2 regions of the Mesorhizobium sp. WSM2240 genome follow, and region 1 is predicted to be linked to the other one. Evidence: riboswitches for the same ligand, from Rfam matches in the RefSeq annotation. Region 1 holds a riboswitch; the other holds the start of a gene.
What was found. Region 1 has a riboswitch for thiamine pyrophosphate ahead of ABVK50_RS02170 (YkoF family thiamine/hydroxymethylpyrimidine-binding protein). Riboswitches for the same ligand answer to the same signal wherever they lie in the genome.

Region 1 (4,510 bases):
GATACCGACGGCACAAGCAGCGCGTCCTCCGAAACGTCGGTGATGATGTTCACATCGACGGACATGCCGATCAGCAGCGGCGTGTCGTCAGGCAGGCGGAAGCGCACGCGATAGGTCTTGGTCACCGGATCGCCCTTGGGCGTGATGCTGTCCACGACCGCTTCGAGCTCCTGTCGGGGGAACGCGTCGGAACGCAGCAGCGCCCGCTGACCCACCTCGACGCGCGGAATATCTTCCTCGTTGACATCGGCCACCACGAGCAGCGGCCTCGGATCGCCGACCCAGAACAGCACCGTGCCCAGATCAGCGACCTCACCGACCTCGCCATCCTGCCTGAGCACTTTGCCGGCGATCGGCGCGCGCAGCGTATAGCTTTCGAGCCGCGCGCTTTGCCCGGCCACCAGCGCCTCGATCTGCGTGACCTCGCTTTGCGCGCGATCAAGCGCCTGCTGGCTGGCCGTATTGCGTTCCGCGAGCACCGAGAGGCGTCGAAGTTCCTCCTGCGCCAGCGAAAGCCGGGCCTCGAGTTCGGCGAGCACCGCCTGCGCTTCGCTGTCGTCAAGCCGGGCGAGCACGTCGCCTTTTTCCACCGGCGCGCCTTCGCAATTGCATTGTTCGACGATTCGCTCGCGCACCAACGGCGTCACCTTGGCCCAATTGCGCGGTTCGACGACGCCGTTGGCATAGACGATCTCGGCTGCGTCTCCGCGCGTGGGCGTCACGACCGAAACCGAGACTGGCCGCCAAAAATACCAGCCTGCGGCGCCAACCGCGGCCGCGAGCACGACGATGAGAAGGAAAAATCGCAGCAGCCGCACCAGAACTTCTCCCGTAACAGTTGAACCGGTTTTTGGCGACGGCACCTATAGCATTAGACCGACCGTCGGTCTATAATGAGGACAATGTGTTACGGCGGGTAGGTTCCGCCAAACGGCAGCGGGGATCGAAGCCTGGCCCGAGTGGTAAAATCTCCGGAAATCCGCTCCGCCGAACTGCTCGATTGTGCGCAGCGGCTGTTCTTCGAGCGCGGTTATGACAACACGACGGTCAACGACATCATCCGCGAAGCCGGCCTTTCGAAAGGCGCGTTTTACCACTACTTCCCGTCCAAAGAGGCGCTGCTCGAAGCGCTCGCCGCCCGTGTGGCGCGAGAAAGCATGGAACAACTGCGGCCCATTCTCGAGGACCGCTCGCTCGACGCGGTAGAGCGCCTCAATGCGCTCTTCGCCGGTTCCCGGCGGTTCAAGCGTGAACTGGCGCCGCAGATGCGGCGCACTTTCGACGTGGTCTTCCGGCCCGAGAACGTCGTGCTCTTCCACCGCATCGACCGGGCGGTCTCCGAAGTCGCCGCGCCGGTCATCACCGAAATCATCGCAGAGGGTAGCCGTATGGGACGTTTCGACGCGCCCGATCCGCAGGCGTTCGCCGAGATGCTGCTGCAGTTCCGCCTCAGCCTCGCGACCGTGATGCACCGGGCCATACAGCAGGCGGAAGCGGGTAATATCGACGAAGCCGTGCGTGTGCTGGACGAACGACTGCGGCTTTACGGGATCGCTGTCGACCGCGTTCTCAAGCTGCCGGACGGAACGATCGAGGTCGCCGAACCCGGTTTTGCGCACGCCCTTCTTACCACGGATACTTCCTGATCGCGCCGCGGCAAACGTGATCTGATCAAAAACCTCGTCGGGCCGGAAAACCAGCAAGGAGGAACCGGGCCTGCGACAATCTGCATAAGAGTCAGGCAGATTGTTCTATTGCCCAATCTATGGGCGAGGACTAGATTAAGTGTTGTCGGCCATCTACTCCTCCCAGATGCGATGCCGGCCAAAGCGAACTCACCTCCTCCCGGGTTCGCCTCAATAGAGCCCGCTGCACCTCCTCCCGCAGCGGGCTTTTTTGCGTGTGCAATTTACTTGATTCCAGTGTAGCACGCCGGAGCGCTCAGCCAGCGGCACGGCAATATCACTTTGCGTGGGCAAATTACGTGAAGAGGCTTGCCCAATCGCTCGCGATCTGATTGGTTGCCGCCATCCACAGGGGTGCTCCGTATTGCCGGGGCTGAGACGCGGGCGCCAAGCCTTCAAACCCTAAAAGCTGATCTGGGTAATACCAGCGGAGCGAGGCGGGTTATGTTTTCAGGCGCACAGATTTCCCTTTATCCCATGACCGACGATTTCGTCGGCGTCATCATGAGCGCTCTCGGCGCGCTCGATCCCTATCGCGACCAGTTGCGCATAGAGACGGACGACATCTCGACGCTGCTGGTCGGCCCTCCCGAAGTGCTGTTTCCGGCCATGCGCGACCTCTTCGTCGCAGCGGCCAAGGGCGGCATCCATTGTGTGCTATCGGCAGCAATTTCACGCGGCTGCCCGGGCGAGCCCGACGACGAGATACGCGCGTCGCCGGAGTTGAACGGCCCGCGCGAGTCTCTGGAAAACCGCAAAGCGACGGCTCTCGACGCCATGACCAAGGCTCCCCGTACCGATGCGGCGGCCGCCGCCCAGTTCTCGCTCTATGTGATGGGAACGGGCGATCACATGGACGAAATCTACGGCTGCATCGATTTTCTCAAACGCTCCGGCGTGTTCGACCGCTCCAAAAATTTCTGCACCAGGCTCGGCGGCGATGCCGGCGCGGTCTTTGCCGCGCTCGAAGCGGCGTTCTGCCGCTTCGGACCGCCTGAAGGGCATGTGACGATCGATCTGACGGTATCCGCGAACAGCCCAACGCCGCGCTGACGCGCCGGTTGGTTTGCACCCCAAAGGTCCGCCATGTCCGACGTTTCGTCTCCCGCACGCGGTTTCGCGTCCGCTCTCGCCAAGATCGGTCCCGCCCTTATTTCGATCTGCTCGTTGATCGCCGCGTGGGAAGTTTATGCGCAAGTCTCGGGCATTTCGGCGACGACCTTGCCCGCGCCGTCGCGAGTCTTCGCCCAGATGGTGCAGCATCGGGATGCGCTCGCCGCGAACACGCTCCCCACAATCCGCGCGACGCTGCTCGGTTTTGCCTGCTCGGTTTCGGCAGCCTTCCTCTTCTCGGTGCTGGTCGATTTTTCCAGGCCGCTGCGCCGGGCCCTGTTCCCGGTATTCATCATCAGCCAGACCCTGCCTCTGGTCGCCATCGCACCACTGATCGTGCTCTGGTTCGGCTTCGGCCTCACCCCGAAGATCATGCTGGTCGCGCTCGTCACCTTCTTTCCGATGCTGGTGGCGCTGGTCCAGGGCTATGCAGCAACCGACGAGGATGTCGAAGCACTTCTGGTGTCGATGGGAGCCTCGCGCTGGCGCACTTTCCTGATGGCCCGGCTGCCGTCTGCACTGCCTTACTTCTTTGCCGGCCTGCGCATTGCCATCACCTATGCCGTGGTCGGCGCGATCTTCGCGGAATATGCGGGCGCGGCCAAGGGCCTCGGCATCTACATCCTCAATGCCAAGAACAACTTCAGGCCGGACCTCGTGCTCGCGGCCGTGTTGGTCAGCGCAACGCTGACCCTCGTTCTGTTCACCGCCGCGGCGATGATCCAGCATTTGTCGATGCCATGGCAACGGCTCGACCAAAGGCGCCGACCATGAGCGGCAGTCGGCTGGAGTTGCGTCATCTGCGCAAGAGCTTCGGCAGCCTCGACGTGCTGGCCGACATCTCGCTCACCGTACGGGCGGGCGAGTTCGTCTCGATCCTTGGTCCGTCGGGCGCCGGCAAGTCGACCATCTTCAAGATTCTGACCGGCAGCGTTCAACCCGACAGGGGCGCAACCACGTTCGACGGCGCTCCGTTGACCGAGGCCAGGCGTCCTTTCGCCTTCATGCCGCAGCGCGACGCGCTGATGCCGTGGCGACGCATCATCGACAATGCAACACTTGGCCTCGAGGTGCAGGGCGTCACCCGCAAGGTGGCGCGCACACGGGTTGCGCCTCTCTTCGCCGAGTTCGGCCTGGAGGGATTTGAGCGTCACTATCCGGCGCAGCTTTCCGGCGGCATGCGACAGCGCGCCGCACTCTTGCGCACCGTCGTCCAGCATCGCGACATGCTCCTGCTCGACGAGCCATTCGGCGCTCTCGATGCGCTGACGCGCGCGGGCATGCAGCGCTGGCTGCAGTCGATGTGGGAGCGCCATCGCTGGACCGTGCTGCTGGTCACCCACGACGTACGCGAGGCGGCTTTCCTCTCCGACCGCATCTACGTCCTGACCGGGCGGCCGGCGCGCGTGCTGACCGAGATCACGGTTCCGCTTCCCCGTCCCCGCATCGACCTCGCCACGCCGGAAGCCAGCGCCGTCGAGGCAAGCCTGCTGCAAACCCTGCTCAACCCTGACCAAAGGAACTGACCATGCCCACCCGCCGCCAGATCATAGTCGCTGCCCTGGCAGCGCCGTTCGTCCCGAGCCTTGCATTCGCACAGTCGAAAACGGTCACTGTCGCGCTCGACTGGACCCCCAACACCAACCACATCGGCCTCTACGCTGCGCAGGCAAAAGGCTTCTACGATCGGGCGGGGCTCAAGGTTCAGATCC
Region 2 (4,510 bases), 1.2 Mb from region 1:
CGCGCGGGATCAAAGTCGAAGCGCAGCGATTGGTAGATCGCCACCTCGAGCGTGGTGGCGCGCGGCCCGCCGCCGAGCGTGAGCACGATGGTGAAGGAGGTGATGCAGAGCATGAAGACCAGCCCGGCGACGCCAGGCAGGCTGGCGCGCAGAGCCGGCCATTCGATCAGCCGGAAGGCGGGTCTCGCCCCCATGCCGAGTTGGCTCGCCAGCCGCCATTGGTCGGCGGGCACCGTGTCGAGCGCTTCGAGAAACAGCCGCGTCGCCAGCGGCAGGTTGAAGAAGACGTGCGCGACCAGGATGCCGGAAAGGCCGTAAATGCCCGGCCAGTTCTGGCCGGCGACGGCGCTGAACACGTCGGCGAAATAGCCGGCGCGGCCATAAAGCGCCAGAACGCCTAGCGCGGCGACGATCGCCGGCAGCGCCAGCGGCACGGCGAAAAGGCGCAGGATGAGGCTTCTGCCGGGAAAACTCGGATGGCGCGACAGAGCGCGGGCAACGAAGATCGCCGGAACCACCGACAGTGCGGTCGACAGCAGCGCCTGCCACAGGGTGAAGCGCATGACGCGGAACAGGTAGGAATCGAAAGCCGATAGAGGGCCGGATATTTCCCGCGCGCCTTCGACGATCAGCCCAGCGAAAGCGCCGCCGATGAGGATCGCGATTGCCGTCAGCGCGACAATGCCTGCGGCGATGCGGGGGTTGGCGGTTGTCAGTCTCAGCACGCTGGCGCTGCCCCTCATCCTTACCCTCTCCCCGTGAAGGACGGGGAGAGGGGGTCGTCAGCGTTGGAATATCGCCCTTCTCCTCGTTGTTCACGGGGAGAAGGTGCCGGCAGGCGGATGAGGGGCAGTCGGCTCATTGCCGGTTAATCACTCGCTCATCACGGCGAGCCACTCGTCGACCCAGGCCTTGCGGTTCTCTGCGACCTCTTCGGGGCCGAAGGTAAGCGTCTTTGCCGGCTGCACCAGATCGGCGAATGCCGGGTGAAGGGGTTTCTCGGTCCGGCCCGCCGGGAACATCCAGTTGGTCTCGGGAATGACATCCTGGAAGCCAGGCCCGGTCATGAATGCCATGAACTTCTGCGACAGCGGGTTTTTCGCGCCGGTGGTGGTTATGCCGGCCACCTCGACCTGGAGATAGTGCCCTTCCTCGAAAGCCGCCGCCTGATACCTTTTGGTGTTTTCCGCAATGACGTGGTAGGCGGGCGAGGTGGTGTAGGACAGCACCATCGGCGCTTCTCCCTTGGTGAACAGGCCGTAAGACTCGCTCCAGCCCGGCGTGACCGTCAATACGCGCTTCTGCAGCTTCGCCCAGGCCTCCGGCGCCTCATCGCCATAGACGGCCTTGACCCAGAGCAGCAGGCCAAGGCCGGGCGTCGAGGTGCGCGGATCCTGGATGACGATCTTCTGTTCCGGATCGCCCTCAACCAGCTCCTTCATGCTTTTCGGCGGGTTCTCGAGCTTTTCCGTATCGTATACGACGGCGAAATAGCCGTAGTCGAACGGCACGAAGACATCGTCGGTCCAGCCGCCGGGCACGTTGACGTTAGCGAGATCGGTGCCTGACGGGGCGAACAGGCCCGTCGCCTCGGCCTCGGCTGTAAGGTTGGTGTCAAGGCCGAGCACGATATCGGCCTTGGTTGAGGCGCCTTCGAGCCTCACCCGGTTGAGCAGCGCCACGCCGTCGGCGACCGAGACGAATTCGAGATCGCAGTCGCACTCCGCCTCGAAAGCCTTTTCGACCTGCGGCCCCGGGCCCCACTCGGCGGTGAAGCTCTCATAGGTGTAGATGGTGAGCTTTTCCTGCGCGAAAGCCGGAACGGCCGCGGCGGAAATCGCTAGTGCTGAGACAAGGGACAACAAAATGCGCATCGGCGCCTCCTTCATTCGTTTTGAAAGGGAATTGAAGCGCCGGGCGTCCGAGGCATCTAATCCCTCCGCCGGTGCAAACCGGATCAGGTTCAGCGGGTTGGCGATCTGCCTCTCAGCCGGCATGCGAAACGTCGCATCCGGCACCCCGTTAGAGCATTTCCAGACATAGGGCCGCCGGGCGGGCAGAGCAAGCGCTTGTTTGCGGGCGATGGCGCGCAATCGCCGCCTTCCGTTTCGGGGGCGGCGCGTGATAAGGGCCACCGCCATGAGCAGATTTGCAATCCTCCTCGGCGGCGGCCTCGTCCGCACGCCGCGCCTCGACGCGCAAATCGCCGGCGCGCGCGTCATCGCGGCCGATTCGGGCATCCGGCATGCGGCGGCACTTGGGGTCGAGCCGGAACTTTGGGTCGGCGATTTCGATTCGGTTCCGCCGGTCCTGCCGGCGCATTATTCAGATATTCCGCGCAAGACGTTTCCGTCCGCAAAGGACAAGACCGACGGCGAACTGGCCATCGCAGAGGCTCTTGGTCTCGGCGCGACGTCGCTGGTGCTGTGCGGCGCGTTCGGCGGGCAGCGCGCCGACCATGAGTTCCTGCACCTCGCGCTGGCGGTCAGGCTCGCCGAAGCAGGCGTCGAGGTGTTATTGACCAGTGGCGCGCAGGAAGGAATTCCGCTGCTGCCGGGCGCCGCCGAGTTCGACTATGACGACGACGGCATGCTGTTTTCCATTCTCGGCTTCTCCCGACTTTTCGGGCTGTCGGTCGAGGGCGCAAAATGGCCGCTCGATAGGGTCGAGGTGGCGTTCGGCTCTTCGCTGACGATCTCCAACGAGACGCGGGGGCGCCTGCGCATTTCCCTGGAAAGCGGCCGCGCCGTCCTGCTGGCTCATCCTTACCCGCTTCCGGAACACTGAACGACATGGCGCCACCGCTTCTCAATCTCGACGGCATCAGACTGACCTTCGGCGGCGCGCCCTTGCTCGATGGCGCGTCGCTTTCGGCCTCGGCCGGCGAGCGCATCGCGCTGGTCGGCCGCAACGGTTCGGGCAAATCGACGCTGCTCAGGATTGCCGCCGGCCTGGTCGAGCCGCAGGACGGCGAGGTGTTCCGCCAGCCTTCCGCGACGATCCGCTATTTGCCGCAGATGCCGGACATGGAAGGTTTTGGCAGCGTTCGCGCCTATGTCGAGGCCGGGCTTGGGCCGGCCGACGATCCCTACCGCGCAACCTATCTGATGGAGCATCTCGGTCTGACAGGTGAGGAGAGCCCGAACGATCTTTCCGGCGGCGAGGCACGTCGCGCCGCTCTCGCCCGCGTCATGGCGCCCGAGCCCGACATATTGCTGCTCGACGAGCCGACCAACCATCTCGACCTGCAGGTGATCGAGTGGCTGGAAGAGGAGATGAACCGCTCGTCGTCGGCGCTGATCGTGATTTCGCACGACCGCCGCTTTCTCGAGCGCGTCTCGCGGACGACTGTGTGGCTTGACCGCGGCCGGACCCGGCGGCTGGAAAAAGGTTTCGCGCATTTCGAGGAATGGCGCGACACGATCCTCGAAGAGGAAGAGCGCGAACAGCACAAGCTCGGCCGCCAGATCGTGCGCGAGGAGCACTGGCTGCGCTACGGCGTGACGGCGCGGCGCAAGCGCAACATGCGACGGCTGGGCGAACTCCAGTCGATGCGGCAGCGCTTTCGCGGCCACCGCGGGGCGGAAGGCGTCGCCACGATGGCGGCGAGCGACGCGGCCGAATCCGGAAAGCTGGTCATCGAGGCAAAGAACATCGAGAAGAGCTTCGGCGACCTGACTGTCGTGAAGGGGTTTTCCACGCGCATCCAGCGCGGCGACCGCATCGGCTTGGTGGGGCCGAACGGGGCGGGGAAGACAACGCTGCTCAAGATGCTGACCGGCGAATTGAAGCCGGACGCCGGCACGGTTCGGCTTGGCACGAATCTCGAAATTGCCACCCTCGACCAGAAGCGCGCGTCGGTCGACCCGCAGGAGACGCTGGCGCATTTCCTCACCGACGGGCGCGGCGAGAACCTGGTCATCAATGGCGAGGAGCGCCACGTCGTCTCCTACATGAAGGATTTCCTGTTCAAGGCCGAGCAGGCGCGCACGCCCGTGCGCGAGCTTTCCGGGGGCGAGCGGGCGCGGCTGATCCTGGCGCGAGTGCTGGCGCGTCCGGCCAACCTCCTGGTGCTCGATGAGCCGACCAACGATCTCGACATGGAGACGCTGGAGCTTTTGCAGGAACTCGTCGCGGGCTTTGCCGGAACGGTCATACTGGTCAGCCATGACCGCGATTTCCTGGACCGCACCGTGACCAGCATCATCGCGCCGGATGGCGACGGACGCTGGATCGAATATGCGGGCGGCTATTCCGACATGCTGGCGCAACGAGGCGGGACAAAACTGGACGACCGGCGCGGCATCGTGAAAGCGCCGACGGAAGCCTCACGCGCCAACGCTGCCCAGGCAAAGGGTCCAGCAAAAAAGCTGTCCTTCAAGCAGAAATTCGCGCTGGAAAACCTGCCGACAAGAATGGCGGCGGTGTCGGCCTCGATCTCGGCACTGGAGAACAATATTGCCGATCCCGCCTTCTATGAGCGCGACCCCAAGGGCTTTCAGAAGACCAT

Region 2: another riboswitch for thiamine pyrophosphate. It lies ahead of thiB (thiamine ABC transporter substrate binding subunit); the one in region 1 lies ahead of ABVK50_RS02170 (YkoF family thiamine/hydroxymethylpyrimidine-binding protein).

What each region holds. Positions count from the first base shown of each region.
Region 1 covers NZ_CP159253.1:450,491-455,000, reverse strand. Annotated here, with positions in the region: gene ABVK50_RS02180 (efflux RND transporter periplasmic adaptor subunit) at 1-818, opposite strand, end outside; gene ABVK50_RS02175 (TetR/AcrR family transcriptional regulator) at 960-1,646, shown strand; TPP riboswitch at 2,026-2,139, shown strand; gene ABVK50_RS02170 (YkoF family thiamine/hydroxymethylpyrimidine-binding protein) at 2,130-2,738, shown strand; gene ABVK50_RS02165 (ABC transporter permease) at 2,772-3,572, shown strand; gene ABVK50_RS02160 (ABC transporter ATP-binding protein) at 3,569-4,324, shown strand; gene ABVK50_RS02155 (ABC transporter substrate-binding protein) at 4,321-4,510, shown strand, end outside.
Region 2 covers NZ_CP159253.1:4,923,735-4,928,244, reverse strand. Annotated here, with positions in the region: gene thiP (thiamine/thiamine pyrophosphate ABC transporter permease) at 1-743, opposite strand, end outside; gene thiB (thiamine ABC transporter substrate binding subunit) at 873-1,874, opposite strand; TPP riboswitch at 1,918-2,032, opposite strand; gene ABVK50_RS24455 (thiamine diphosphokinase) at 2,140-2,787, shown strand; gene ABVK50_RS24450 (ABC-F family ATP-binding cassette domain-containing protein) at 2,793-4,510, shown strand, end outside.